2 linked regions of the Psychrobacter arcticus 273-4 genome follow. The protein of the gene in region 1 interacts with the protein of each later gene in a pairwise test. Links are inferred from orthologs where the notes say so. Each region holds a gene or a part of one and is shown on either strand. Other genes may lie near its edges.

Evidence for each region.
Region 2: the proteins of typA (region 1) and rlmKL interact in binary tests that used the Escherichia coli proteins (3 or more experiments, as listed by UniProt). The link is inferred for Psychrobacter arcticus 273-4 from one-to-one orthologs.

The regions. Positions count from the first base shown.
Region 1 is NC_007204.1:406,825-421,769, forward strand. The notes cover bases 11,871-14,732. They hold typA (translational GTPase TypA), read left to right. Parts: upstream 11,871-12,308; coding sequence 12,309-14,156; downstream 14,157-14,732. Other genes in these bases: PSYC_RS01750 (OmpA family protein), read left to right, coding at 11,871-11,954; mscL (large conductance mechanosensitive channel protein MscL), read left to right, coding at 14,549-14,732. In the rest of the region: bioA (adenosylmethionine--8-amino-7-oxononanoate transaminase), read left to right, coding at 1-430; bioD (dethiobiotin synthase), read left to right, coding at 442-1,161; lepA (translation elongation factor 4), read left to right, coding at 2,256-4,052; lepB (signal peptidase I), read left to right, coding at 4,131-5,033; PSYC_RS01720 (DUF4845 domain-containing protein), read left to right, coding at 5,194-5,589; rnc (ribonuclease III), read left to right, coding at 5,743-6,540; GTPase Era, read left to right, coding at 6,798-7,847; PSYC_RS01735 (DNA repair protein RecO), read left to right, coding at 7,896-8,660; PSYC_RS01740 (pyridoxine 5'-phosphate synthase), read left to right, coding at 8,760-9,554; PSYC_RS01745 (prepilin-type N-terminal cleavage/methylation domain-containing protein), read right to left, coding at 9,592-10,179; more of PSYC_RS01750, read left to right, coding at 10,770-11,870; more of mscL, read left to right, coding at 14,733-14,945. UniProt on the Escherichia coli protein: A 50S ribosomal subunit assembly protein with GTPase and nucleotide-independent chaperone activity, required for 50S subunit assembly at low temperatures, may also play a role in translation.
Region 2 is NC_007204.1:908,520-925,048, reverse strand. What follows is about bases 7,240-10,224. They hold rlmKL (bifunctional 23S rRNA (guanine(2069)-N(7))-methyltransferase RlmK/23S rRNA (guanine(2445)-N(2))-methyltransferase RlmL), read left to right. Parts: upstream 7,240-7,571; coding sequence 7,572-9,878; downstream 9,879-10,224. Other genes in these bases: PSYC_RS04005 (mechanosensitive ion channel family protein), read left to right, coding at 7,240-7,250. Also shown: PSYC_RS04035 (FixH family protein), read left to right, coding at 137-718; tRNA 2-thiocytidine(32) synthetase TtcA, read right to left, coding at 819-1,964; 7-cyano-7-deazaguanine synthase QueC, read left to right, coding at 2,347-3,126; PSYC_RS04020 (hypothetical protein), read left to right, coding at 3,399-3,728; PSYC_RS04015 (peroxiredoxin), read left to right, coding at 3,887-4,387; PSYC_RS04010 (dihydrolipoyl dehydrogenase), read left to right, coding at 4,441-5,976; more of PSYC_RS04005, read left to right, coding at 6,057-7,239; PSYC_RS03995 (TerD family protein), read left to right, coding at 10,282-10,857; PSYC_RS03990 (DUF475 domain-containing protein), read left to right, coding at 11,119-12,186; PSYC_RS03985 (TerD family protein), read left to right, coding at 12,799-13,374; PSYC_RS03980 (TIGR00266 family protein), read left to right, coding at 13,589-14,341; PSYC_RS03975 (TerD family protein), read left to right, coding at 14,376-14,984; PSYC_RS03970 (TerD family protein), read right to left, coding at 15,243-16,502. UniProt on the Escherichia coli protein: Specifically methylates the guanine in position 2445 (m2G2445) and the guanine in position 2069 (m7G2069) of 23S rRNA. Methylation occurs before assembly of 23S rRNA into 50S subunits.

The sequences.
Region 1 (14,945 bases):
AGCCGATACCATTAGCCAAAGTGATTATTCAGCACTGATGCATGGTCCGACCTTTATGGGCAATCCGCTGGCATGTGCGGTTGCTTGTGCCTCGATTGATTTAATCCTGTCTTACGACATTGAAGCGCGCACGGAAAATATGCATGCACTGATGGTTGAGCAGCTTGCCTCAGCAGCGAAGCTAGAGGGTGTCAAGGAAGTACGTTGTTTAGGTGCAGTTGCTGTTATCGAACTAGACGACGCTGTTGATATGCCGACCTTTCAATCCTTACTTATTGAACACGGCATTTGGGTGCGACCCTTCGGTAAGTTAGTCTATATAATGCCGCCTTATATCATTACTGATAGTGAGCTTATAACTCTGTGCCAAGCGTTATTAAAAGTGGTCAGTATTTATTTAACTCAAACTTCTTTGTCCGCAAAAGGATAGTAAGGATAGCCATGAGCGTTCTATTTATCTCAGGTATCGATACTGATATCGGCAAAACTTATGCCACTGGTATGATTGCCAAAGTGTTGATGCAACAAGGCATTAATGTCATTACCCAAAAGCTGGTGCAAACGGGCGTTGCAAGAGATTTAAGTAGCGGAAAAATGGGCGTTGCGGACGATATTATTACCCATCGTCAGCTGATGGGTATTCCGCTACAGCCGTGTGATGTTGATAATACCACTTGTCCTTATCGTTTTGAGAAGCCTGCATCACCGCATTTATCGGCAAGACTTGCCAGTGATATTCTTAATCCTGATGTGATTACGAGCGCCACAAAAAGTCTGCAAGCAGATTATGAGGTGGTGTTATTAGAAGGGGCAGGCGGGCTACTGGTGCCGATCACTGAGAAATTATTAACCTTGGATTATATTGCTCAAGAAGGCTATCCCGTTATTTTGGTGACTTCCGGTCGTTTGGGCAGTATCAATCATACTCTACTTAGTTTAGAGGCGATAACATCGCGTGGTCTAGAAGTTCATAGCATTGTTTATAACCATATTCATGATAGTGCTGCTCAGACGGATGCTGAGATAGCAGCTGGTACGATAGAATTTTTGCAAAAATATTTAGCTCAATATTATCCAACGGCGCATTGGTTATCCTTACCTGTGCAAGACAATGATGGCTTTAATAATATAGATTATATACTCCCTCAAAACTTTATATAAAGTATCGCTAAAAATAAGCTAAAAAAACTTTCCGAAATCAGGATTTATTTTGCTATACTAGCGCGCTTGGTAGACTAGGCAATCGCCGCTGCACACTGGCAACAGATTGAGCAGGGGAGGAAAGTCCGGGCTACATAGGGCAGCGTGCCAGCTAACGGCTGGGCAGGGTAACTTGACGACCAGTGCAGCAGAGAGTAGACCGCCTTTGTTATCGCAAGATATCATCGGTAAGGGTGAAAGGGTGCGGTAAGAGCGCACCGCGTGGCTGGCAACAGTTCACGGCATGGTAAACTCCACGCGTAGCAAGACCAAATAGGCATCGGCATGGCGCGGCCCGCGTTCGATGCGGGTAGGTTGCTTGAGCGTACGAGCGATTGTGCGCCTAGAGGAATGATTGTCCACGACAGAACCCGGCTTATCGGTTTACCAACCTTTTTAGCAGTTTTTTAAAGGTGTCTCTTTATTAGCTTATCTTTAAAAAGGCACAGCAGTATCGGTTTGGTGTTTTAAAATTGCTCTGATCTTGAATTTAATTCAATATTTTTGCAAAAAAAGCCAATTAGGGGTTGACGTAAGTCACTCATATCGGCATAATACCGAGCCTTAAATGGCGATGTAGCTCAGCTGGTTAGAGCGCATGACTCATAATCGTGAGGTCAAGAGTTCAAGTCTCTTCATCGCCACCATTTATATGCAGTTGTTCAAATTTAAAAAACCAATCCTTTGTGATTGGTTTTTTTTTGCCTGTTTTATAGCTTAGAATAAATAGTTACCCACAAAATTTATATCAGATCTAACCTAGTAAATATTTTATATTTGAAGCTGGCTTGTTTACCCTCATTTATAAAACCAAAGCTTGCTGATAAAATCAACTTACTTTACAGTGGAAAACTGCTAGAATACCCTCACATGCCTGCGCATAGTTATAAGTAATAATCAGCGCTGTGGGCATTTCACTTGCTACAATACGATGTTCGCTTTATATAGTACCCTTGGTGTATTGACCAATATCAACTATGAGTGTTTATTCTATTGTTGCCATCTGACAGCATTTATATTCGTTATTCAATCCTCCATTATTTAGTAGGCGCTTTGTGACTGCATTAGCCAATATTCGTAACTTTTCTATTATTGCCCACATTGATCATGGCAAATCGACGCTTGCCGATCGCTTTATTCAGATGTGTGGCGCGCTGCAAGATCGCGAGATGCAGGCACAAGTCCTTGATTCTATGGATATTGAGCGTGAGCGCGGTATCACGATTAAAGCGCAGTCGGTGACGCTGTATTATGACCATCCCAATGGTGAGCGTTATCAGCTGAATTTTATTGATACCCCGGGCCACGTGGATTTCTCTTATGAGGTCTCACGCTCCTTAGCGGCTTGTGAAGGCGCTTTATTGGTGGTTGATGCCGCACAAGGCGTGGAAGCGCAGTCTGTTGCCAATTGTTATACCGCTGTTGATCAAGGCTTAGAGGTCATGGCAGTTTTAAATAAAATTGACTTGCCACAAGTTGAGCCTGAACGTGTTATTCAAGAGATTGAAGACATCATTGGTATTGATGCCGTTGATGCGCCACGCGTGTCAGCAAAATCCGGTCTTGGCGTTGATAAGTTGCTTGAGGCGTTGGTTGAGTTTATTCCTGCGCCAACAGGTGATCGTGACGCACCGCTGCAAGCGTTAATTATTGATTCATGGTTTGATAATTATTTAGGCGTCGTATCATTAGTGCGTGTACGCCAAGGTACGATAAAAAAAGGCGATAAACTTTATATTAAATCGACCAAAGATGCGCATCTAGTCGGATCAATTGGTGTCTTTACTCCGAAGCCGTTAGATACGGGTATCTTAGAAGCGGGTGAAGTAGGCTTTATTATTGCAGGTATTAAAGATATTGCTGGTGCGCCGGTTGGTGATACGATTACTCATGCCAGTACGCCTGATGTCGATTGTATTCCTGGATTTAAACAGATTACGCCGCAAGTATATGCCGGTATGTTCCCTGTTGAATCTACTGATTTTGAAAAATTCCGTGAAGCGCTGCAAAAATTGCAAATCAACGATGCGTCGCTATTTTTTGAGCCAGATACTTCTGATGCGTTAGGCTTTGGTTTCCGCTGTGGCTTCCTCGGTATGCTGCACATGGAGATTATCCAAGAGCGTCTAGAGCGTGAGTATGACTTGGATTTGATTACCACCGCTCCGTCAGTTATCTACGAGATTGTGAAAAAAGATGGCAGTATTATCTATGTTGATAACCCATCAAGATTGCCTGAACCGAATAATATAGAAGAGTTCCGTGAGCCTATTGCTCGCTGTCAGATTTTAGTACCGCAGGATTATCTGGGTAATGTGATGACGCTTTGTATTGAGCGCCGTGGTGTGCAGGTCGATATGCGTTTTATGGGTCGCCAAGTGCAATTGATCTTTGATATTCCGATGGGTGAAGTGGTGATGGACTTCTTTGACCGTCTAAAATCGGTATCACGTGGCTTTGCGTCACTTGATTATAATTTTGAGCGTTATCAGGTCGATAAATTGGTTAAGGTTGACGTCTTGATTAATGGTGATAAAGTCGATGCACTCGCTATGATTGTTCATGAAACCCAGTCGCGCTACCGTGGTAATGCGCTGGTTAGTAAGATGAAAGAGCTGATTCCGCGTCAGATGTTTGATGTCGCTATCCAAGCAGCGATTGGCAGCCAAATCATTGGTCGTAGTACGGTAAAAGCCATGCGTAAAGATGTCCTAGCTAAGTGTTATGGCGGTGACGTCTCGCGTAAGAAAAAGCTACTCTCGAAACAGAAAGCTGGTAAAAAGCGCATGAAGCAGGTGGGTAACGTGGAGATTCCACAGGAAGCCTTCCTAGCGGTATTGCAGGTAGACTAGATTGTTAATAAATGAATATCATGGCTGTTTTTACGGATGTCATCGTTGGATAAGTAGCTCGCTAATAGGCAATTAAGTATGGATTTTGATTTTAATTTGATTTTAGTGCCATTAACCATTGGCTTGGGTCTTATTTGGCTATTAGATAAGCTGACACTTAAACAACGTAAAACACGGGGTCGCGGTAAAGAGAGCTGGTTGGTACGCTGGGCATATGATTTTTTCCCGGTATTAGCAGTGGTGCTTATTGTGCGCTCATTCTTAATTGAGCCGTTTAATATTCCGTCGTCTTCCATGGTGCCGACCTTATATACAGGCGATTTCATTGCCGTCAATAAGTATGCTTATGGGGTACGTTTGCCGCTGACTTATAATAAAGTAATCGATACCGGTGCGCCTGAACATGGCGATGTGGCCGTTTTTCGTTATCCAGAGAACCCAAGTATTTATTATATCAAGCGCGTCATTGGTCTACCGGGTGATACGGTGAGTTATAATCAAGGTACGCTTGCGATTAATGACGTGCCTGTTGCTACTCAAGCTATGGATTTTGACGCCAATGCAGAGCTGACGTCACAGTTATATTCGGCAGGTCAAGTGGCTCCGGGTCAAATGCTGACGGAAGAGAATGCTGCTGCGATGGGTCAGCAAGAAGAAGGTGACGCACAATACTTTAAAGAGACCCAAGGTAAGCATGAGTATGTCGTGCGCTATTTGAATGGCATGAACAGCTCACAATATGCGCCATTTTTACAGCAACAGTCGCCAGAAGTGGTGAGCTCAGAAGGTAATGAGTGGCGTATTAACGTGCCTGAAGGTCAGTATTTTGTCATGGGTGATAACCGTGATCGCAGCGCGGATGGACGCTTTTGGGGCTTTGTGCCTGATGATAATTTAGCAGGAAAAGCGGTGTATATTTGGATGCATAAGCCGCCAGGTCTGCAGTTACCCACCTTTAAACGTAATGGCGCTATTGATTAATGGCATCAATGCTCTACGGATGGATTTATCGACAAACGTTTTGTGCTAATATTACAGCTATTTAATGTAATGATATCTAGCTTATAAATATGTACTAAAATATAGTAATTTATAAGCATGGTAAGTTACGAATATAGAAAATTTCCCGTTGAGAGGTATTATGGTGCAACAGTTATCTGGCTTATCTACACAGCGCGGTGCTAGTGTCACTAGTATCGTTTTTATTATCATCGCTTTGGGCGTTGCTGCTAAATTAATTGTTGCCATTGTGCCGGCACAAATTGCCGATTATCAGCTGACCAAAACCTTGGGTGCTCAGCTTCAAGAATCTAATAGCAAGAAAGAAACTGCTAAGCAGTTCGTTGTTCGTGTTGATAAGCAGTTGTCTATTAATGCGGATTACGATACCAAGGCTGAAGAGATATTTACCTTTAAAGATAAAAAAACAGGTCAGTTAGCTATTTATAAAAAATATGAAAAAACCCATACGCTCTTTGGTAATATTGATATTGTGAATCGCTTTGAAGGCGATATTGATCCTACAATAGCAGATTAATTCGATTTTTTAGAATCTAAACAGCAACGATTTAACAAGCCAGTACGCTATAAAACAGTTCTCTATGAGCTGGTTTTTTGTATTTAATATTTTTAAACGTTACTATTTGATGAGATTAAATAGTGCAACAAAAGGGATAATCATAAGCCACGCATGAAACCAACTTCGCAGTATCCTCAGGCGGTTCCTAATCCACCAAAAAATAGCCTATCTGATGACACGCTTGTTATTAGTTCAGAATTTATTCAACGCTTAGCAGTATTAACGCGCAAATTGGGTTATGTGTTTAATGATTTAAGCCTAGCAAAGCTGGCACTCACGCATCGCTCGTTCGATAGTAAAAAGAACTATGAACGCTTGGAGTTTTTGGGTGATGCCTTATTGGGGATGATTGTTGGTGAGGCGCTATATCATCGTTATCCGACCCAAAACGAAGGTCGTCTGACCCGTATGCGAGCGACGCTCGTTAGGCAAGAATCTTTAGTCATTATCGCTCAAAATCTAGAGCTGTCAAATCAGCTGATATTGGGGGTCGGTGAACGTAAAGGTGGCGGTCGCAATCGTGCTTCCATATTGGCAGATGCGGTAGAATCATTGATTGGTGCTATTTATCTAGACAGTCAAGATATGAATATCACGCGAGAATGTGTGCTTTCTTGGTATGGGGATTTGATTGATAATGTGAACGATCAAAAAGCCCTAAAAGATGCCAAGAGTCGTTTACAAGAATGGTTGCAGTCGAAGCAATTTGACTTACCACATTACGAGTTGATGGAAACACGCGGCAATGCCCCGCATCAACTATTTGTGGTACGCTGTCAGGTAAACATTATTAACTGTCCTGATATTACCGAATCTGGCGAAAGTCGCCGGATTGCTGAGCAAAAAGCTGCTGAGCTGATGATTAACCAGCTTCATAAGTTGCCAGGTGTGCCCAAAAAACGCCGCTAATAGCTTTTGTAATATGGCCCTGATTTTATAGTACTGCCTTAATAGTAACGCCGTTAAAATTATAATCTCTACATTTTAAAAAATGCTTATTCTTTAACGAATTAGTATTGCGATATTACATATTTTTAACTTGATAACAGTGCTGCTGTTTATGTCATATGAGCATACAGCAGTTTGACTGATGACAAACCCCATAGGATTACCCCATGAGCAATCACTCTGACTTGCCATTAAATAATGAAGATAATGCCACAAATATGACCGAAAATACTGACCTGAATGTAAGCCAAAATAATGTAGTAAAAGATAGCGTAGTGGAAAACGATACAGTAGATAACGATTCAGCAATTGAAGCATTTTTTTCACCAGATAATAGTAAACTTGCCGTTGAAGGTTTTAAAACCGGCTATGTCGCCATCGTTGGTCGCCCAAATGTCGGCAAATCAACGTTGATGAACCATTTATTGGGTCAAAAGCTTTCTATCACTTCGCGTAAACCACAAACGACTCGCCATCGTATCCACGGTATCTTGTCTAATGATGAGATGCAGGCAGTATTTGTCGACACTCCAGGTATTCATCGCAACGAAGTGCGTGCTATCAATGAGCGCATGAATAAAGCGGCCGTCTCTGCATTGGTAGATGTCGACTTAGTATTGTTTGTTGTTGATTCTGACCAATGGCGTGATGATGATTTACTGGTTCTACAAAAGCTTGGTGATACCAATCTAAATGTGGTTTTAGTGATTAATAAAGCCGATACCTTGAAAGATAAAGGCAGCGTTTTGCCACTAATGGAGACCTTTAACGACAGTTTTGATTTTGCCGATATCGTCCCTGTTTCTGCATTAAAAAATCAAAACTTAGATCGTCTACAAGAAGTGATAGCATCACATTTGCCAGTGGCTGCACCAATTTATGATACAGAACAAATCACCGATCGCTCAGAGCGTTTTTTAGCCAGTGAAATCATTCGTGAAAAGATCATGCGTAGTGCCGGTGATGAAGTACCCTATGATTTAACCGTACAAATTGATGGTTTTAAAGATGAAGCGGCACATACTGATCCAAAAACCGGTCGTCCACGTAAAGCTTGTACCTTTATCGATGCCACTATTTATGTTGAGCGTAGTGGTCAAAAAGCGATTGTTATTGGTGATAAAGGTCAACGTATCAAGCAAGTGGGTATGGATGCGCGTAAAGATATGGAACAGCTGTTTGATAAAAAAATCATGTTAACGTTGTGGGTGAAAGTTAAGCGTGGCTGGTCTGATGACGAACGAGCTTTGACCAGTTTAGGATATTAATAGCAACGCTCTTTTATTTTGGACTGATTGTAGCTGGAGTAATAATCCATGCGTAATGAAGCGTTAATCGGTTATTTATTACACCAGCGCCCTTATCAAGAAAAGCGCGCCTTATATTATTTATTTTCTCAGCAGCATGGGGTGATACATGGTATTGGCAAAAAAGGCGCGCCACTATTTATGCCCTTACAACTCTTTGCTACGGGCAAACGTGATCTCAAAACCTTTAGTCAAATCAATATTGCCTCTTTTATTTCAGCTCATCAATCAGCTCCACAAAATGATGATGCAGCAAATGCAGAAACACGGTATCAAGAAAGCATCACAGGTCAGCATCAATATGCAGCCTTGTATCTCAATGAGATATTATGGCGATTATTGCCTACTGAAGATCCTATGCCAATATTATGGCAGCATTATCAAGATAGCCTATACAAGCTCAAAAAACCTCTAAGCGCTGACGAGCTACGTTTGTGTCTGCGCCATTTTGAGAGCTATCTATTTAATGAGTTGGGATTTTCACTGACTTTGAATCAAGACAGTCTCGAAAATCCTATCGATTCTGCACAGGTTTATCGATTCTTACCTGATGTCGGTTTAATGCCTATTGTGCATCATGAAGACAGCGAAAGTTTGGTTAGGCATACTGTCTTTAATGGAAGTGAGGTATTGATGATGCTTGAGCAAGGTTTATCTGTTAATACGCTAAACATGTGGTCGCGTTTGCATCGGCAATTGATTGATCACTTGCTTGATTATCAGCCGCTACAAAGTCGTTTGCTTTGGCAGCAGCAACAGCGTTATCAATTATAAAGCGTTTCGAATGATAGCGTATGGTCACACACTACTTATCATAAATACGTTACAGGCTATTTTTAGTAAATGATCTAACTATTAATAAAAGGATTTTTTATGACGGCTACAGCGCAGATTTTGCCGAATACATTAGAGCAAAATTCAGATAATATATCAAAAAAACCACTCTTAGGTGTCAACGTTGACCATGTGGCAACCTTACGTCAAGCACGCGGTGTGAGCTATCCAAGCCCACTAGCTGCAGCCCTTTTGTGTGAGAAAGCAGGTGCTGATGGTATCACCATTCATTTGCGTGAAGATCGCCGTCATATTCAAGATGCCGATGTGTATGAGATGGCAGGGCAGCTGACCACTAGAATGAATCTAGAGATGGCAGCAACGACTGAGATGCTAGAGATAGCCTGCCGAGTCAAACCATATTGGGTATGTTTAGTGCCAGAAAAGCGTGCTGAATTAACCACAGAGGGCGGGCTTGATGTAGCAGGACAGCTGGATTTGTTGAAAGATTATGTCGCTAAATTACAGGCAGCAGGTATTAAAGTCTCTCTATTTATTGATCCCGAAGACAAGCAGATTAATGCAGCAGTCACTTGTGGCGCTGATGCTATTGAATTACATACAGGTTCTTACGCTGAGGCAGGTTTGGCAGGTGATATAGAGAAAGGAAGTGTAGAGCTTGAACGTATTAAAACTGCAGTGATTACCGCCAAACGAATTGATAGTAAGCTGTTGGTCAATGCTGGTCACGGTCTTACACATGATAATGTTAATGCGATTGCCCAAATTGACGGTATATATGAGCTAAATATTGGTCATGCCTTGATAGCGGATGCGCTATTTGTGGGGATAGAGCAGGCTGTTATTATGATGAAAATAGCTATGCATCGCTAGTTACGATAGTTAATGCTTAGCATGTATGGCTATTTTATTAAGTGCCACATCCAGTCGGATGATCTTCATGGGGCTTATAAGTAATGCGACCGACTTGGCTAAATGAGATTTGATACATGGTGTGATTGTAGGTTGAGGTTGGACAGTATTTAATATGTCCGAAATGCCCACGAGGACTGCCACTATCGCCCCAAAACTTAGTGTAATGGCGGTTATTACCGACCCTCAAATATAAAGTACTGTATTTCGGGTTTAGCGCTTGATCTTCTAACAAATCATCAATACCAACATCATAATTGTTATTATTATTTTTATCCGAGAATAATAATAACTGTTTAAAGCTGTCTCTATGGCAAAGACCACCACCATTAGATAAGCAAACCAGTAAATTTTGTCTTCTAATGTAACTCTCGGCTTTTGCCATAGTTAAGGTAGTGTCTATTTGACCTGCAATACGTTTGGCTTCCATACGAGCTAATTGGGTTAAGATATAGGGTGTGGCAATCATTGCTATGATTGCCAAAATGGCAACCGTTATGATTAATTCTACTAAATTAAATCCGTGCTCATTATGGCGTCTACAATCTTTTGAGCATATTAAAAGTGTTCTATATGATATGGTCATAATGGACTGCTACCTGTATGAGAGGGATAGCTAAGATAGTTTTAAGTATTGATTATGAGGATGATCCTAGCAATTTATATGTTTAATGACTCAATGACTTCTATCAGTTTATTCTTATAATTCATGACGTAAAGCGCGAAAGAAAGATCTTACAGATAATAGTGAAATATTGTTTATTGATATATGTTCAATATAAACCAAATATATATCTACTGTCAAAGAATGTTTCATTTCGTGAATAGCGGCTTTTAACAATAGAGAAAATTAACTACTTGTATTAAAATGAATTGTAACAATAGGTAGGAATCGTTTCATCATCTATTGCGACCTAACATACAAAAGATAAAGAGTGTAACGTGTGTTAGCTCTCAGTAAGTTAAGCGGGCTAATGTGTTTTAGTTATGACATTATCGTGTAATAATGTGTAGCTGGTTTACGAAAAAAGTTGTAAACTGAATTGATAATAGCTAAGCTACATCTTAATTGGTTTTGCTTTGTAATTTTAAGTTCGTACGTTCGTAAATGATGTTTGTTTTTGAGCAATAGTTTTGCTTAATGCACTACTAAAATTATTCTTTGGAGAAAGTTTCATGAAATTAAATAAAATTGCTTTGGCTTTGTTTGCCATCACCGCAGCCCCACTAGCAGCTAATGCTGGCGTAACTATCAGCCCATTACTACTTGGTTATCACTACAGCGAAGGCGCTGATGATGAGCAAGTTGAAACTACGAGCCCTGCTGGTGTTGGCGATAGTGGTTTCTATAAAGAAAATGGATTATATACTGGTGCCGCACTAGGTATCGAATTGACTCCTTCTACCCAGTTTCAAGTAGAGTATGGTGTATCAAATACTGATGGTGTAGATCCAGCATCAACTGACAGCTTCGATGCTGAACAAGAAATGATCTCTGGTAACTTCTTGATTGGTACTGAGCAATTCACTGGTTACACTGATAATAAGCTTAAGCCATATGTATTGGTTGGTGCTGGCCAATCTAAAATTAAGATTGAAAATGCAGCGGGTACTGAAGTTGCCGAAACTAAAGATACTATCGGTAACCTAGGTCTAGGTGCTATGTATCGTATCAATGATGCGCTAAGCCTACGTGGTGAAGCTCGTGCGATTCATAACTTTGATAACAACTGGTGGGAAGGCATGGCTTTGGCCGGCCTAGAAGTAGTCCTTGGTGGTCACTTAGCACCTGCAGTAGCAGTTCCACCAATGCAAGAGCCTGACGTTCAGACTCCACCAATCGTTATTGTAGAATCTGATCTTGATTCAGACGGCGATGGCGTACTTGATAGCATCGATGCTTGCCCAGGCACTCCAATGAATGTGGTTGTAGATGCGCGCGGTTGCCCAGTACCAGTAGATATTACTGATGAGCTAAAAATGGAACTACGTGTATTCTTTGATAACGACAAGTCAGCTATCAAAACTCAGTACAAACCTGAAATCGCTAAAGTAGCAGAGAAGATGCGTGAGTATCCTAACTCTACTGCTCGTGTTGAAGGTCATGCTTCTAAAACTGGTCCATCAGCACGTTATAACCAACGTCTGTCTGAAGCCCGTGCTGTTGCTGTGAAATCTATGTTGACTAACGAATTTGGTATTGCACCAAACCGTCTATCAACCGTTGGTTATGGTTATGACCAACCAATCGCTGACAACAACACTGAAGAAGGTCGTGCTATGAACCGTCGCGTTTATGCCATCATCACTGGTGACAAAACGATGACTGTTGAACAAACTAAAGATATGGTTGTTCAATAAGTAATAGCTAATAATTATGTAATAAGCTAATTAGTTACAAAAAAAGCCACCCATTGGGTGGCTTTTTTTTATTGATGTATCGAGAAAAGTAAGTAATTACATAAATTTATGATGCAATAATGTTATACTAGCCACCCAAACACTTTGTAAATTGACAAGGTGTACATTAGCATAGCTATCTGTACGATGGATTCATCACCATAAGTCTATGTTTTACTTCTATTAATTATCTAGCTGTACCTATTGTATGGTTATTTAATCATAACGTAATCCTACTTATCTGGTTAATGGCAAAAGTTTATCCAGCGGTGCTTACTGCTACTGCATTTTTTTAAGACGAAACGAGCATTTTATATGGCGAACGATATCAAACACCTGCGTAACATTGCAATTATTGCCCACGTTGACCACGGTAAAACTACTTTGGTTGATAAGCTATTACATCAGTCTGGTACTTTTGGTGACCGTGCCAACATTGCTGAGCGTGCAATGGATTCAGGTGATATTGAGCAAGAACGTGGTATTACTATTCTGGCTAAAAATACAGCCATTCGTTGGACAGATAACACTGACGGTACAGAATACCGTATCAACATTGTTGATACCCCAGGTCACGCCGACTTTGGTGGTGAAGTTGAACGTGTAATGTCTATGGTTGACTGCGTACTTCTAGTCGTTGATGCGGTTGATGGTCCAATGCCTCAGACCCGTTTTGTGACTCAAAAAGCGTTCGAGCAAGGTCTAAAACCTATCGTTGTCATCAATAAAATTGACCGTCCTGGCTCACGTCCTGATTGGGTAATGGATCAAATCTTTGATTTGTTTGATAACCTTGGTGCGACTGATGAGCAGTTAGATTTCCCAGTGGTATATGCCTCAGCATTGAATGGTATTGCTGGTCTAGAAGCTGATAACTTAGCTGATGACATGACGCCACTTTTCAAAACTATTGTTGATGTGGTTCAGCCTCCTCAAGTGGATGCTGAAGCACCTTTCCGTATGCAAATCTCAAGCCTTGATTACAACAGCTTCGTTGGTGTTATCGGTATTGGTCGTATTCAGCGCGGTAAAGTAAAAACCAATACACAAGTGACTGTCATTGATAAAAATGGCAATACTCGTAATGGCCGTATTTTGAAAATTATGGGTTATCATGGTCTTGATCGTATTGATGTAGAAGATGCGCAAGCAGGCGATATCGTTTGTATTACTGGTATTGATGCACTAAATATCTCTGATACGATTTGTGATCCTAGCACTGTCGAAGCATTAAAGCCTTTGACGGTTGATGAACCTACTGTTTCAATGAACTTCCAAGTAAATAACTCACCTTTTGCTGGTCGTGACGGCAAATTTGTGACCTCGCGTAACATTCGTGAACGTCTTGAGCGTGAATTGATTCATAACGTCGCATTACGTGTAGAAGATACAGAGTCTCCTGATAAATTCAAAGTATCAGGTCGCGGTGAGCTTCATCTATCTGTACTTATCGAAAACATGCGCCGTGAAGGTTTTGAGATGGGTGTTTCAGGCCCAGAAGTTATTGTTAAAGAAGTTGATGGTAAGCTACAAGAGCCGTATGAAAACGTGGTCTTCGATATTGAAGATGAGCATCAAGGTTCTATCATGGAGCAGATTGGCTTGCGTAAAGGCGAGATGACCAATATGGAACTTGATGGTAAAGGTCGTATGCGTATTGAAGCGACTATGCCTGCCCGTGGTTTGATTGGTTTCCGCTCTGAGTTCTTAACCTTGACTTCAGGTTCAGGGATCATGACGTCAAGCTTCTCACATTACGGTCCACAAAAGATTGGTGATGTTGGTGGTCGCTCGAATGGTGTGTTGGTTTCTATGGCGAAGGGTGTTTGCCTAGGTTTTGCTCTATTTAACCTACAAAAACGCGGTAAATTATTCGCTGAGCCACAGCTTGAAGTTTACGAAGGTATGATCGTTGGTCTTAACTCACGTAACGATGACATGGCCGTTAACCCGACGACTGCTAAGCAGTTAACCAACGTCCGTGCTAGTGGTACTGATGAAGCGCTAACACTAACGCCAGCAGTCAAGTTTACGCTTGAGCAAGCACTAGAATTCATCCAAGATGATGAATTGGTAGAAGTAACGCCAAAAGCGATTCGTCTACGTAAGCGCTATTTGACTGAAAGTGAACGTAAGCGTTATGGTCGTAAGAAAGGTGCTTAATATTGAACAATAAATAGTGGTTATCCATTATTTGGTTCCGTATTAAAGATATCTAATGAGCAGCATAGAATAGTGGTATACCAACTATTCTATGCTGCTTTTTTTTGTGTTGCCTTTTGCATAAAATAAAAAGACAATAGTCGGATATAATTTGCTAAAAAGACGAACAATTTTATGCTCATGATTGAAATCCAAAGTTAGATTCATCATTTATAGTTGAAATACTTTAAAGTCGCTACAGTAATGCTGGTGTAAATTTTTTGTAGCCTCTGTCTGCGTAGGCACAGCAAGCCAGAAAAATTTGCACCAGTATTACGTGTTGTATCGATATTACTTTTCACCGACTATATACGCTTATTTTATGGTCGATAAGATTTTTGAGGAGATAGATTATGAGTATGGTATCTGAGTTTAAAAAATTTGCTTTAAAAGGCAATGTGATGGATCTCGCCGTCGGTGTGATTATCGGTGGAGCGTTCGCTACGATCACAAAGTCTTTAGTAGAGGACGTTATCATGCCCATCGTTGCTTTTATTGCCGGCGGTGAAATTAATTTTAAAAATATGTTTTTGATACTAGGTGATACACCTGAAGGTGTAGTAATGACTTATGATGCTCTCAAAGCCGCTGGCGTTCCTGTATTGGCTTATGGTAATTTTATTACGGTATTGATTAACTTTTTAATTCTGGCATTTATTATCTTTATGATGGTAAAAATGGTCAATAGATTGCGCCGTGCAGATGAGGTTGTAGAGAAAATCGCAGGACCTTCTGAAGAAGTGCAATTGC
Region 2 (16,529 bases), 500 kb from region 1 along the record:
TCATTATTAAATGATACCTACCAGTGAGTTAGCGCTTGGTAGCTCACTGGTTATTGAGTTACCTTACCTTGGCAGCCTTTAGCTGTCAGCTTTATCCGTTGATACGGTTACTAGATATCTGATTAATAGGTATGTTATGTCCAGTCCAACCCCAAATTTTAAGCATCAAGACAGCCAGCCATGGTATAAAAACTATATGGTGGTTATCTTTGTCATTGGTATGCCAGCTTTCGTCGTCATTGCTTGCATCTGGTTTGTTTATTACTCTTATCAGATTCGTGATAGCGTGGTACGCGACGACTGGTATATGGATGGTAAAACCCTTTATCATGATGTCTCGCGTGACAAGTTGACATATGATTTAGACCTACATGGGCAAATGCAATTTGCAAATAATGGCGATGTTGTGTTTTATCTGAACTATCCTGAGCAAAGTTTGCAGTCAGGTAAATTGATTAATGGCAGTCCGCTTAACTATCCTGAAACATTGGATTTATCTATATCTCATGCCACTGACATCAAAAAAGACCATGATGTGGTACTAAAGCATTTAGAAGGCAATAAATACAGTGCGCAAGTGGATATCGATCCTCTTAAAGCCAAATATTATTTACAAGTGAGCCATGAAGGTAAAGACGATTGGCGCATGCAGGATGTTGCCAAGTTACCACGCTCAGAGGTTAGCTTTGATCCTCTACCGGTATTTGGTGAAAGTTAAATTCTGCAAAGCATTATTAAAAATGAAAAACCAGCTCATGATAAGTTCATGGCTGGTTTTTTTGTTTAAAAGTCCTAAACGGCATTCAATCATTAAGTCATTAAATCACTGGATTAATCGTTGGGATCTTTTTGGGGGTGTGGCTGCCCTTTTCTGTATCAACAAAGTTTGGATTAAATATCTGCGTTGCGGGCGCGACCGGTAAACCAATCTCAGCCAGACTCTCTATTTGTCCCGCTTGGATATTATCACCTTCAAACAAACGCTCGTTGTCATCACGCTCAAGGCTCAAGGTTTCAAAATCAAACAGCTCTCTATCTGCCAATTGCGAAGGAGCCACATTTTGCATCGCTTTAAAAATAGATGCTAAGCGCTGAGGATGGGCGTCGTCCCATTCACGTAGCATGTCATTAATAATGGCACGTTGCAGATTGGTTTGGCTGCCACATAAGTTACAGGGAATAATTGGGAATTCTTTTAGGCGAGCATATTCAATGATGTCTTTTTCTTCCACATAAGCCAGTGGACGGATAAGCATATTTTGCTTGTCATCACTGAGTAACTTAGGCGGCATCGATTTAAGCGCGCCGCCATGAAACAAGTTTAAAAAGAAAGTCGCTAACATATCGTCGCGATGGTGCCCAAGCGCAATCTTGGTCGCACCGATTTGTTTGGCGAAACCATAAAGTGAGCCACGGCGTAAGCGTGAGCATGCCGAACAATAGGTCTTGCCTTCTGGCACCACGCTTTTGACAATACTATAAGTATCTTTTTCCAGAATATAATGAGCAATGCCCTGCTCGTTTAGATAGGCTGGTAACACCTCTTCAGGATAGCCTGGCTGCTTTTGGTCAAGATTGACGGCGACGATATCAAAATGAATCGGGGCAATACGTTTTAATAACAGCAATATATCGAGCAACGTATAGCTGTCTTTACCACCTGATACGCAGACCATTACCACATCGCCATCTTCAATCATATTGAAATCACGAATCGCCCATGATACTTGACGGCGCAGCTTCTTTTGCAATTTACGAAAGTAAGCCGATTCGGTCAATGATTGAGTGTCAGCCAATATTTTATCCGCTTGCTCATCCATAAAATCATCATTTCTGTCATCGCTATCATCATATAACATCGCCTCGATGGCAGTTGTTTTAGCATGATGATTCACGTCAGTATCGATAGAAGCCTTATCAAACTGAGGCGTGGTTTGTTGTGTAAATAAGGTTGCTGCAGTCATAAGTTACTCAATATCTTGACAAGAATGTCTTTACTTCAAAAGAGGTAATCAATCGATCTATTAAAAAGGCTGCAATAAAAGCTATCTGCATATGGCTAACAATGATGCTTAGTAAAGTAACGCTTCAAACAGTGCTTTAAAACAGCAGCGATTATAACAAAATTTGCTAACAGATTGAAAAGAGGATCTTAAATTATCCTCTTAAATGCAACTATGTATCTAAAGCCTCACTTTTCATTCACAAATGCTAATACTTTATTACCAATTTTCCTAAACTTCATCCTATTACTTACATGATTTTTTAATGCTGCTTTCAAGGTTCTGTAATGGTGGGATTTTTGTTAAAATAGGCGTTTTTCGTCAACCAATAATAGATGCCACTATGACAAATACTGCTCTGCCAACCTCTTCTGCTGATCAAGAAAACGATACCCAATTAAACGAGCTGCATAAAAGCCAAAATGCGGTCGTGCTGTTGTCAGGTGGGCTTGATTCAGTGACTTGTTTATATTGGGCAAAGGCGCGTTATGCTTCAGTAACCGCAGTCAGCTTTGATTATGGTCAACGTCATAATAGTGAGCTTATCGCTGCTAAAGCGATCGCTGAAACCGCAGGGGTCAATCATAGGATTATTGATATCGATATCGCCCAATTGGGTGGCTCATCATTAACAGATCACAGTATGATTGTGCCCGATGGTGATACTGATAAATTCCCAGATAAAAAGCGTGATGAGATTGATAACGACGCCATTCCAAATACCTATGTGCCAGCGCGCAATACTATCTTCTTATCTTATGCCTTGGCAGTCGCTGAAGTGACTGACTCTAACCATATCGTCATTGGTGTAAGCTCAGTCGATTATTCAGGATATCCTGACTGCCGACCTGAATATATTGCCGCTTTCCAGCATATGGCAAACCTTGCCACCAAAGCAGGTGTTACCGGTCATCATTTATCGATTCAAACGCCACTGCAACAGCTATCAAAAGCCAAAACCATCGAGCTTGGTCTGTCTCTTGGCGTCGATTACGGGCAGACGATTTCTTGTTATCAAGCAGATGCCAATGGTTTTGCCTGCGGCGTTTGTGACAGTTGTGCGCTGCGCCGTCAAGGGTTTGCTCAGGCAGGCGTTGCCGACCCTACACATTACCAGTCATGATTGCAGAGATTAATGTCTTAGAATACGAATAGACTGTCTTAAAATAAAGGCGATTAAACATTGGCGCAACATTCGCTTGCATTAACACAGCACGCTGCCGTTGTATTTTAAATACAATAGTTGGTATGGTATGAGCCACTCTATCTGCAACAAGATATGAATGCGCACCAAAATACCAACATTTTAGCAGAAGTGATATTTTATCATTTGTACAAAAACTGAATTATTTATAAAAAATTCAAGTCATCGCTGCTACCCGTAAGAGGATATTTATGAAATTTTTGCCAGTATTACCCCTAGCCCTTGCTGCTCTATTTGCCATGCCACAAGCAAATGCTGTTGATATTAAACAGAATAATATCAATACTTGCGTCAACGGCGCGGTCAAATACAAAGTCGCTGACAAGAGCACTGCAACCAAGCTTTGTGACTGTACCATCGGTGTCCGTAGCAATATGACCATTGGTCAGATGTGGGAGATTGAGAGCTACGCGCAAAGTAAAAAAGACCCATCAAGCCTCTCGTATGTGAAAAAAATGCAAAAAGATTTGCAGCAATGTACCATTGGTTTGGACTTAAAACAGCCACAAAAACCTGCTTAATCCTTAAATTTTTAGATGTCTAAAAGACTGGCAATTGCCAGTCTTTTTTGTTGCTCATCCATAAGTGATGTGTAAAATTGAGGATTTATTTCTACGAATCTGCCTATAATGGGATGACCAATAATAATATAACCCCAATCAAAATAAATAAGGATTTTATGATGGCAAAGCCAACCACAGAAACCATTACCCTACCTGATTTTCCAGTCACCATCGTACGCGAGCTAGACGGTCATTTCATTCATGATGACATCAGCTTAAAAGAGCTAGTAGCCAATACCAGCAAAGGACTTATCCTTTATTTTTATCCAAAAGACAATACCCCTGGCTGCACCACACAAGCGACAGAGTTTACCGCCCATCTTAACGAGTTTGATGACTTAGGCTATGACATCATTGGCGTCTCACGTGATAGCGTTGAATCACATGAAAGCTTTATTACCAAATACAATCTACAGATCCCACTTATCAGTGATGCCGATGAAAAACTTTGCCACCATTTTGATGTGATTAAAGAAAAGAACATGTATGGCAATATTACTCTAGGTCTTGTGCGTTCAGCATTTGTCTTTGATAAAAATGGTACGCTCACTCATGCACAGCGCAACCTTAAAGCAAAGGATTATACTGAGCGTTTATTAACCACGCTTGCGCCTTAGTTTTTTAATAGACCTGACGATAAACCTTAAAACACTCTTTATTTGAGAATACTATGAATAAACAGCCTGATACCGCCTCCGATCCTTCTGCTCCCTTTGATCATAGCACTCATCAAAACGTGACGCGCAAGGTATCTGTTGCGGTCATTGGTGCTGGGACTGCCGGTCAAAACGCTTTTCGTCAAGCAAAAAAATCTGTAGAAGATATCATTATTATTAATGATGGCTTTTGGACAACGACCTGTATTGCGGTGGGTTGTATGCCAAGCAAATTACTCATTGCCGCCGCTGACCGCGCTCATGATGCCAATCATTCTGGTGAATTTGGCATCCATGCCACTGCTCACATAGATGGCAAACAAGTAATGGAACGGGTGCGCGCTGAGCGTGGTCATTTTTCCAGCTACATCGAAAAATACGTCGATAGCTGGTCTGAGGATAGCAAAATAGCGGGACGTGCTTATATTAATAAGCAAGGTCTGATTGAGGTCAATGATGAGTTGATACAAGCAGATAAAATCATTGTCGCTACTGGCAGCTCGACCTTTATTCCAGATGGCTGGGCTGACAAGCTTGGCGACACCATGCTGACCTCAGACACTGTCTTTGAGTTAGTCGACTTGCCAAAATCCATGGCTGTCATTGGTGCAGGTGCCATAGGTTTAGAGCTTGCCCAAGCCTTTACACGTTTGGGTGTAAAGGTAACGGTATTTAATCGCGCCAAACGCGTTGCTGGTTTAAAAGATAATGATATCAATAACAAAGCCATTGACTGCCTAAGTCGCGAGCTGACCATGCACTTGGGGAGTAAAATTACTGATATCGGTCAAAAATTAGATGGAAATATCGATAAAAATATAGATAAAAAGAACATCGCTGCATTTATTGACTATGAAGACAGCGCCGGTAAGGTACAACAATGGCAAGGTGACTATGTACTGGTCGCGACCGGTCGACGCAACAATATAGATACATTGGGTGTTGAAAACCTTGGCGTTGAGCTCGATGATAAAAATCGCCCAAAAAACCTTGATAAAAAAACTGGTAAAATCGGTGATTTAGACGTTTATATTGTAGGTGATGCCAATGCCCATATTCCATTGCTTCATGTAGCAAGCGATGAAGGTTTCAGTGCCGGAAGTATGGTCTGCGGCAACAAAAAAGACGCCTATATTCGTCCGCCTGCAACGCCATTTTCCATCGTCTTTAGTTCACCGCAAATCGTCAATGTCGGTATGTCTTTACCAGATATCGAACAAGATCCAACGCTTGAACACGTGATTGGGAAAGTCAACTTTGACAATCAAGGTCGTAGCCGTGTTATGGGTGTCAACTGTGGTCTATTGCATATTTATGGCTGTGAAAAAACAGACAGAATCTTGGGCGCAAGCATGGTTGGTCCGGATGCAGAATATATCGGTCATATATTGGCAATGGCAATTACCAACGACTTGAGTATCAAAGACATACTCGACACCCCTTTTTATCACCCTACTATTTTAGAGGCTTTGCGTGCTGCCTTGCGTGATGTTCAGGATTTGATGGAAATACCGTATCAATCGCTTGATACCCAACAACACAGCTCTTGAATGAGCATTAAACCACGTTGTTAACATCATATTAGTATAGAGTAATATATTTTAGAACCACACCTTTCATGGATAAGATAATGGCAATCACTAGTATTACTGAGTTTTTTCAAGAGATTGCTCGCGATCTGCATACCAGCCTTTATCTTGCCATTGGTGGCTCTATCGAGGAAGGCACCTTAGATTGGTCGTCTAAATCAGTAGAACTGGTGAGCACTGGCATCAAAATCCTAATATTGCTTGCGATATCGGGGTTTCTTTATTGGCTTGCTATCTATGTACTCAAAAAAAGCAAAGCACGCATTCGCCTTAATGAGCGCTGGGCTAAAATTGCCCGCTCAATCCTGCGTTATGTATGGGCCGTGACCAGTGTCATTGCTATTATGAGTCAGCTGAATTTTGAGCCAGATACCATCAAGGCCACTGCCAAAGCCAGTACATGGGCGGGGATATATTATGTATTATGGACATCTTCTGGACAAATTATCCATAAAATCCTACAGCACTATGGTCTAAACGCCTCTATTGAGCAGCTGCTTAAAAATATCTTATCGGTGCTGCTATTAGTCTTAGGGCTTGCCAGTGTCATGGCACAGTTTGGCTTTGATATTGTCTCTTTAGTAGCAGGTTTGGGTATCGCCGGTTTGGCAGTCGGTTTTGCCGCGCAGTCAACGCTTGCCAATTTTATTGCGGGCATTACTATTTTGCTTGAGCAGTCCTTTCAAGTCGGTGACTGGGTCAACATCAATGACAATGAAGGTCGCGTAGTGGTGATTGCCTTACGTACGACCCATATCTTAACTCGTGACAATATTACAGTCATCATACCCAATTCGAATGTCGCCTCCTCCGTCGTTACCAACCTGACCTCCAAAAACTTTATACGCTTTGATATTCAGATGCGTATTGCTTTTGAAGATGATATCGATAAAGCACGTGAGGAAATTCTGCAGGTACTGTCTGATAGTGAGGCGGTACTTAACCGACCTGAGTCTTCTGCGACCGTGGCAGAGATTGGCGAGTATGGCGTATATTTTATTGTACGCTTTTGGGTCAAACCAGCGGCAGTAGCTCGTATGCCCAAAATCAAAGAGGATTTACGAGAGAATATCAAACGCGCTTTTGATGCCGCTGATATCTCGACCCCTTATCCTCATATGCGCCTCTTAATGCCAAGAGAAGACGTCTATCCGATTGTGACCAAGCCCAAGCCATTGGCAACGACCGCGCAAACTGTTTCAGAGTCATTAGCGCTGAACAAAGACCAGCATTAATATTCTTGCAACTTATTTAGCATTTATAGTTGAAATACTTTAAAGTCGCTACCGTATTACTGGTGTAAATTTTTTGCAGCCTCTGTCTGCGTAGGCACAGCAAGCAAGAAAAATTTGCACCAGTAGTACGTGTTGTATCGATATTACTTTTCACCGACTATATATGCCATAAAAAGTTCTTTAAAATATAAATCTTTTAATCATCGCTTTCTTAAACATCAGCGCTTTAAAGCATCCGCTATAGAATTATGGTAAAATTAGCGGTTAAACATCTTATTTTATGATGTGCACTATTTATCAATTTAGCCCACAGGTATCCGTATGACCGAAACAACCGCGCTCGCCTCTTCCACAGTATCTTCGGCACCGTTGTCGCTTGACCTTATCATTACCTGCGCCGATGGGTTAGAAGCACCGCTACAGACTGAGCTGACCAGTTTTGGTATTGCAAGCGAGATGAAAAGCACTGGTCGCCTTGCTGTTACGGGTACCTTGCGTGATTTATATAAGATCTGCCTTTGGTCGCGCGTGGCATCTCGTGTATTAATGCTGATTAAACGCAAAAATATCAATGCCGAATATGATGTGGCTGAGCAGCTGTATGGTTTGGCAAAATCGGTCAATTGGACGGAGCAATTTAGCTTAGAGCAGACATTTGCGATTCGTCTGTCTGTGGATAAACGTGTGGCAGTCAGCCAACAGTTTGCCATGCTACGTATCAAAGATGCGATTGCTGATACCTTTAACGAAGTATATGAAAGCCGCCCTAACGTCGATAGTAAAAATCCAGACTTTTCTATTTTTGCGACCGTCAATGACAAGCAAGCTGAATTGTATTTGGATTTGTCAGGTACCAGTTTACATCGCCGTGGCTATCGCGTGGCAATGACAGAGGCACCATTAAAAGAAAACTTAGCAGCTGCCCTACTTTATAGTGCAGGCTGGCATCAGAAAAATGAGGCAGGTGACGCGCCTTTTTATAATGCACTAATCGACCCGATGTGTGGCTCTGGTACCTTTATCATTGAAGCGCTACTCATGCATTGTGATTATGCCGTCGGTATTGATAAAGCCGCCAATCAATTTGGTTTTTACGAGTGGCAGCATCATGATGCGGCACTATGGCAAGAGATGATTGATGATGCACAGACACGTTTCCGTGCAGCCTTAGAGATTGCTAATGAGCAGCCGGATACTTTGCCGCTCATCTTTGGATTCGATGCTGATAATGGCGCCATCATTGCCACAGAAAAGAACCTGATTGCCGCCGGTCTGCAAGACTTATTGCCGCTACTCGATATCGAAACGCGCGCCCTTGATCAGCTAAGTACGCTATTAAAACCCTTGGTTGCTGACGGTCGTCTAAGCAATCCTTTGATTATCACCAACCCACCTTATGGTGAGCGTCTGGGTGATGAAGAAATGATTAAGCCATTATATCAATCGATTGGTCTTATATTACAAGACAGCTTTGCTGGTAGTGGTGTTGATCCGATGCTTGGTATATTGGCATCTCACGTTGAGCAAGTAGATATCTTGCCTATCAGAGAGCCAAAAACGTTGCGGTGTCATAATGGTGCCATTACCGTGTATTTCCGCTATGGTACCTTGATTGCTGGACAAACGGGTAATCTTGTTAATCGTTTTGAGAAACGTGAAATTGAGGTTGAAGACGGTCAAGATTTTATCAACCGTTTGCAAAAAAACCTGACCCGACTAAAGAAATTGGCTAAAAAAGACAACGTGAGCAATATCCGGGTCTACAACGCTGACTTACCTGATTTTAAAGTGGCGATCGACTTATATGGCGACTATGCTCATGTGCAAGAGTACGCGCCGCCGAAAACTATTCCACCAGAAACTGCCAAAAAACGCTTTAATTTGGCGTTAATGGGTATTCGTGAAGTGTTCGGCATTAACCGCGAACAAATCTTTATTAAAACTCGTGCTCGTCAATCCGGTAATGACCAATATAGTAAACAAGGCAATACCGAAAAGCGTGGCAAGTTTTATATTGCCCGCGAAGATGGCGCTTATCTGTATGTCAATTTCACCGATTATCTCGATACGGGTTTATTTATTGACCATCGCAATATGCGTGCGCGTATCAAAGACAACAGTCGTAATAAGTCGGTATTGAACTTATTCGCTTATACTTGTACGGCGAGTGTGCATGCTGCATTGGCGGGCGCTAAAAAAGTGACCAGCGTGGATTTATCACAGAATTACCTGGATTGGGGCAAGCAAAACTTTGCCTTGAATGGCTTAAATGTCAGTGGTAATAAATATCAATTTGTTGCTGCCGATATTTTTGAGTGGATCAAAGACAATACGGAACAATTCGATATTATCTTTATTGATCCACCAACCTTTTCAAACTCTAAAAAGTTTCAAGGTACCTTTGATGTCCAGCGTGATCATGCTGCACTGATTAACCGTGCCATGAACCGCTTAACGGCAGATGGTATTTTATACTTCTCTAATAACTTTACCCGCTTTGAGCTGGATGAGCAGTTGACTGAACGTTATGACATCGTCGATATTACCCAAAAAACTATCGGTTTTGATTTTGATATCAAAAAACCGATTCATCAAAGTTTTGAGATTCGTCATCGTCAGAGTATATAAAAAACAATAAATCTTAGCTTTGATGCCTAACTTGGTATGAAACATAACAATGACCCAATCAGCTTTGATTGGGTCATTTTTTATTGGTATGATAGAACGCTGCTAGCGATCATCTTACCTTTGTTTAATCCTATTATCGCTGGTATAGTAAATCTGATTCAAAAGCGACACAGTACTATTTTGAAGAGACGGTCTTAAAATATAGTTGAAATACTTTAAAGCCGCTACAGTACTACTGGTGTAAATTTTTTGCAGCCTCTGTCTGCGTAGGCACAGCAAGCAAGAAAAATTTGCACCAGTAGTACCTGTTGTATCGATATTACTTTTCACCGACTATAGTTTTTATCTTCACCGTTGTAATCGTGCAACTCACCCTACTCCAATAAATAACAAGGACCATTCCATGGCATTATCTCTGAATAAAGGCGGTAATTTATCGCTCACCAAAACAGATCCAAATCTAACCAAATTACTTATTGGTCTTGGTTGGGATGAGCGCGCAACCTCTGGTGCTGAATTCGATCTTGATGCGAGCGTATTTTTATTAAATGCAGCTGGCAAAGTACGCGGCGACCATGACTTTATCTTTTATAATCAGCTCAAATCTGATAATGGCGCCGTTGAGCATACCGGTGACAACCGTACGGGCGAAGGTGACGGTGATGACGAAGTGGTCAAAGTCAACCTAACGCAAGTACCTGCTGATGTCGATAAAATCGTTGTCACTGTGACTATCCATGATGCCGCTGCGCGTAGCCAAAATTTCGGACAAGTAGCCAATGCATTTATTCGCGTTGTTAATGAAGAAACGGGTACTGAAGTGGTCCGTTTTGATTTAGCAGAAGACCACTCTATTGAGACAGCGATGGTATTTGGCGAAGTCTATCGCCACAATGCCGAATGGAAATTCCGCGCCGTTGGTCAAGGCTATTCAGGTGGTCTACAAGTGATGTGCCAGCAATATGGTGTTGATATCTAAATCAATATTTAGTCCGTGCTAAAACTATTTATTAGATGATAAGTCCGTCCAAAACATAAAGCAAATATGCCTCACTATTAGCTGTGATAATGGCTGTAAAATATGGTTGCAAAATAGTCACAATTTTTAATAGCCAAATGACTGATAATGCTTTATGTTTTGTTTAGAATTATGCATAAAAAGTGGTTAGTAATAACCGCTTTTTTTATGCTGTGTCTATAATAGACAACCTTAGCTTTACGCAACCAGACAGGATGTGTCATGAGACATTTTTATTTAGACTTCATCTTCACAGCTATCGCATTGATGGTAGCTGCATGGTGGGGATATTCACATGGTGGTATGGGCGGCTTAATAACCACTCTATCTATTACTGCTATTTTGGCCGTCATGGAGATTTCATTATCATTTGATAATGCGGTGGTCAACGCTTCAGTCCTTAAAGGCTGGGACGAATTTTGGAAAAAGATATTTTTAACCGTTGGTATTTTAATTGCTGTATTCGGTATGCGCTTAGTATTCCCGATTGTCATCGTTGCAGTGACTGCCGACCTTGGTATGATGGAAGTAATCAATCTAGCGTTATATCAACCAGAAGAATACTCGGCAAGACTAATGGCACATCATGCTGAAATCTCAGCCTTTGGTGGTATTTTCTTGTTACTGGTATTCTTAAACTTTATCTTTGATGATAAAGAAGTCCATTGGTTCCATTGGCTTGAGAGCCGTTTGGCAAAATTGGGCAAAGTCGATGCCATGAGCGTGTTTGTCGCGCTTATTGTCCTGATGTTTGCCGTATCATGGGCCAATGCTGAACAAGGTTCTGCCGTACTGATTGCTGGTGTATGGGGTATCTTGGTCTATCTTGGCGTCCAAGTTATCTCTGGTATGCTCGAGGGTGACCTTGAAGAAGACTTAGAAAACGAAGAGAATGGTTCTGGCGCAGCAGCGACCAGCGCGATTATGAAAGGCGGTATTATCGGCTTTTTATACTTAGAAGTCCTTGATGCCTCATTCAGTTTCGATGGCGTGATTGGCGCATTTGCGATTACCAATGACGTTATCGTGATTATGCTTGGTCTTGCCATTGGTGCTATGTTTGTGCGTTCGATGACCATCTTCTTGGTCGACAAAGGCACGCTTGATGAGTTCATCTATCTTGAACATGGCGCACATTATGCCATCGGTGCCTTGGCAATTATCATGCTACTATCGGTGAAATTCCATGTACCAGAGCTTATTACTGGTTTGATTGGTATTGCCTTTATCGGTTGGGCATTGCTTGCTTCACTCAAATATCGCAAGCAACAAGCAAAGTCGATTACCTAGTGTTTATATAACAGGGTGTGTAAATAACATAACGTAAAAAGATTTTATCTCAAAGCGTTACTAATAACAGGTTATATCGAGCAATTGGTATAGCTTGTTTTTTTACCTTTTTTATTTTACCGGCAATTTATATCATTAGATTTTGCTTAACAGCTATAGTTGAAATACTTTAAAGTCGCTACAGTATTGCTGGTGTAAATTTTTTGCAGCCTCTGTCTGCGTAGGCACAGCAAGCAAGAAAAATTTGCACCAGCAGTACGTGTTGTATCGATATTATTTTTCACCGACTATAGCTTCGACATTGAAACCTCAGTACCAACTTTAGTATCTAAGAAATTCATTTTTGATAACAATATCTTAACGCTTGTTATCGGGATGGTTAGAAAGTATCAGATTTGCACAATTGCTATATCTATTAGTAAACACAACATCAGCGCACAAAATACGCCTTGCTTAGTGAGCAAACGCTTAGTATAGTAAATCGTAATGATATGCAGGGCATGGCGTACAGATGGATTTTTTCTAACGGCGTCTATATCTCGACCACTGCACTATTTGAGTTTATTTTTTTATCAATCAATCCACTTAATTATTAATCCAAAGGATATTTATATGGCTATTAGCTTAACAAAAGGCGGCAACGTAAACTTATCAAAAGAAGCGCCAGGTTTAACCAATATTACTGTCGGTCTAGGCTGGGATCCACGCGCCACTGACGGTCAAGAATTTGACTTAGATGCGATTGGCTTTTTGGTCAATGAAGCAGGTCAAGTACGTAATGATCAAGATTTCATCTTCTTTAACAACCTAAAGTCAGACAATGGCGCGGTTGAACACACAGGCGACAACCGTACCGGTGAAGGTGATGGCGATGATGAAAAAATCAAAATCAACCTTGCGAGCATTCCAGCTGACGTAAGCAAAGTCGCTATCTGTGCCATCATCTATGAAGGTCAAGCTCGCAACCAAAATTTCGGTCAAGTGGGTGACGCTTATATCCGTGTTTTGAACGACAATGGCGACGCTGAAATCGCTCGTTATGACCTATCAGAAGACGGCAGTACCGAAACAGCGATGATTTTTGGTGAATTATATCGTCATAGTGGCGACTGGAAATTCCGCGCGGTTGGTCAAGGTTTCAGCGGTGGTCTTGGACCATTAGCGGCCTCTTACGGCGTCAACGTTTAATAGTCTAATTGACTTAAGCGTGTCGCAGGCCAACTATCGTAAGTAACTATTCACTTACGAAATCTATAAGCCATCAAGTGTGTTGTTTAAGACATTTGATGGCTTTAAATTTAAGTAGCTATGGCTTTAATCGCTAAACGATATTGACAGAAGATACTTGCTACACCCTCTAAAAATAGACTTATAAAAATATTAGAACAAGGACTTTTGACCTATGGCTGCAACGTTTAGCTTAATCGGAACTATTGAACCCTTCTTACATTGCACTCTTAAAAAAGGCGATTCAATCTATTGCGAAGCCAATGCTATGGTGATGATGGAATCAAATCTTGAGCTAAAAGGTAAGTTGCAAGGTGGACTGATGCAGTCATTGATGCGCCGTTTTGCTAATGATGAGTCACTTTTTCAGCAGCAAATTGAAGCGGTAAATGGTGAAGGCGATTGCTTACTGGCACCAACGCTAGACGGCGATATGCAAATCATTGATTGTGGCAAACATCAATATACCTTGAGCGATGGTGCTTTTGTCGCGGCGCAAATTGGCGTCGATATCAGAGCCCATATTCAACGTAACTTAGGTGGCGCAGTCTTTGGTGATACCGGCGGCTTTATGGTCATGCAGACGCAAGGTCAAGGTCAGGTGGTGGTATCGGGTTTTGGTTCATTATTTGAGATTGATGTGACCCCAGATAAAGATGTCATTATCGATAATGGTCATGTGGTCTGTTGGGACTCGACGCTTGATTATAAGCTCTCTGTATCCACCAGCAAGAAAAAAGGCATCATGAGCAATATCATTAATTCAGTCACCAGTGGCGAAGGCATGGTATTGAACTTTTCGGGATCAGGCAAAGTCATTATTTGCTCACGCAACCGTGACAGCTACCAAGGTTGGCTGCAAAGCATCTTAGGTACCAGCTCAGGCGGTCGCGGCGGCAATAGCGGATTACTTGGTAATATTTTATAGCAATTTCTCATACAACTATTCTAAGGATTATCACATGGCAGTTAGTTTACAAAAGGGTCAAAAAATCTCCCTAAGCAAAGAAGCTGGCGGCGATCTTACCCAAGTAAAATTAGGTCTAGGCTGGGATGTTGCCCAAGCTCCACAAGATAAAAAAGGTGGGTTTTTAGGTAAATTGTTCGGCGGCGGTAGTGGCGGCGATTCTATCGATTTAGATGCGTCATGCATCATGTTTGATAGCAACAAACAGCCAGTGGATGCCATTTGGTTTAGCCAATTAAAATCAAAAGATGGCAGTATCGTGCACACTGGTGATAACCGCACCGGTGACGGCGATGGTGACGATGAAGTGATCAATGTTGATTTATCAAAAGTCCCAGCTAACGTAGTGTCCTTGGTATTTACCGTGAACAGCTTTACTGGTCAGACGTTTGAGACAGTAGAAAATGCGTTTTGCCGTATCGTCAATGCCAATAACAATACTGAAGTAGCACGCTATAATTTGTCGTCGCAAGGTACTCATACAGCGATGATTATGGCAAAAGTTTACCGCCATAATAATGAGTGGAAAATGCATGCCATCGGTGAAACGGCGACTGGTCGTACTTTCCATGACTTGATGCCTGCTATCACCCCGCATGCTTAATATAGTTGAAATACTTTAAAGTCGCTACCGTATTGCTGGTGTAAATTTTTTGCAGCCTCTGTCTGCGTAGGCACAGCAAGCAAGAAAAATTTGCACCAGTAGTACCTGTTGTATCGATATTACTTTTCACCGACTATAGCTATAATTTTTGAAATGATATCTCGTCTTATCGTTTATAAAAATTGCGCATAAAAATCAGCCCATCTAACAATAGATGGACTGATTTTTTACGTTTGTTAAAGCATATAAATACAGTCGTTACTTACTGCCACGTTTCCAACTAAAGCCCCAATTAAAAGCTTTATCCATCTCTTGATGTCCTTTAAAGTACTCATTAATACGCTCAACATTAATACTGCCTTGTTGATTGACCAGACGCGCAATAGCGCACATTGGTAAGTTACCTGCACCTTCTGTCAAACGTGTTTCAATCGGTGGCTGGTCTGGCACATGAATGGTCACTACCCCATCTGTTTGCGACCAATTTGGTGCCCCTTCATAGATAAAAGCAAAGATAAACACCTCTTCAATCTGTGACCACTGCTGACCATTAATATCCAGCCATTCGCCACCATTCGTTTGTCCCGTTCTATCATCAGCACGCAATAAAACGTAAGGCGCTGACTGCAAGCTACCAAAGCGATTGCCTAAAGCTTGAATCAGGGTCTTTTCACCATTTTTCAGATGAATCATCGCGCCAACATCAAGATCTATGCCGCCAGCTTTATGTTGCTTAAACAAATCGCCAAGTAGCCCTTTTTTGGGCGCTTGCTTGCTGGTATCTGGACGCTGATTCCAGTTTAAATTGACAGAGATTTTACCAAAGTCATCGCGCTTTTTAAGATTGATGCTAGATTGATTTTTGGTTAAGGTGATTTTACTCAGGTTAATTGAAGGGCTAGTAGAGCTGGCAGGTATTGGCGGTGGCGTACTTGTTTGAGGCGCACTACCAGCTTTTTGCGTGTTGATCGGTCGCTGTGTATTAATAGTCTGAGCTTGAGATTGAGCAGGCGCTTCATCGGCAATTTCAACACCGAAATGCTCAGACAAAGGTTTAAGACCGCCTTCAAAACCTTGAGCAATAAAGCGAAACTTCCAACTGCCCTGCCGGCGATAACATTCTGCTAAAATGATGGCTTTTTCATTACGTCCAACAGCACTTAATTGGCAAGTTATCAGCACTTGGCTGCCTTGCAATACCTGGATATCTACATCGCCGACTTGAGCAAGCGTTTGCGCGCTAGAAAACGCTAAAGCAATCTTCTCAATATTGGCAGGTTGCGCTGTTAAATTAATATCAAAAAATCCATCGCTGTCATGACCGCGAAAGCCGACGCTACCATCATCGCTACGTGTCTGCCCATAAAATATCATATCGCCATCACCGCGCACTTTGCCATCCGCGGTCAAACGGTAAGCGGCGCAATCGATGGCATTTTGGCTTAAAATACGAATACTGATATTGTCAGTTGGTAGTGGCGCATTGGCACCAGCAATCAGTGCTTGAGGTTGACTCATTTTTTATCCTTTAAATGATTGATTGTG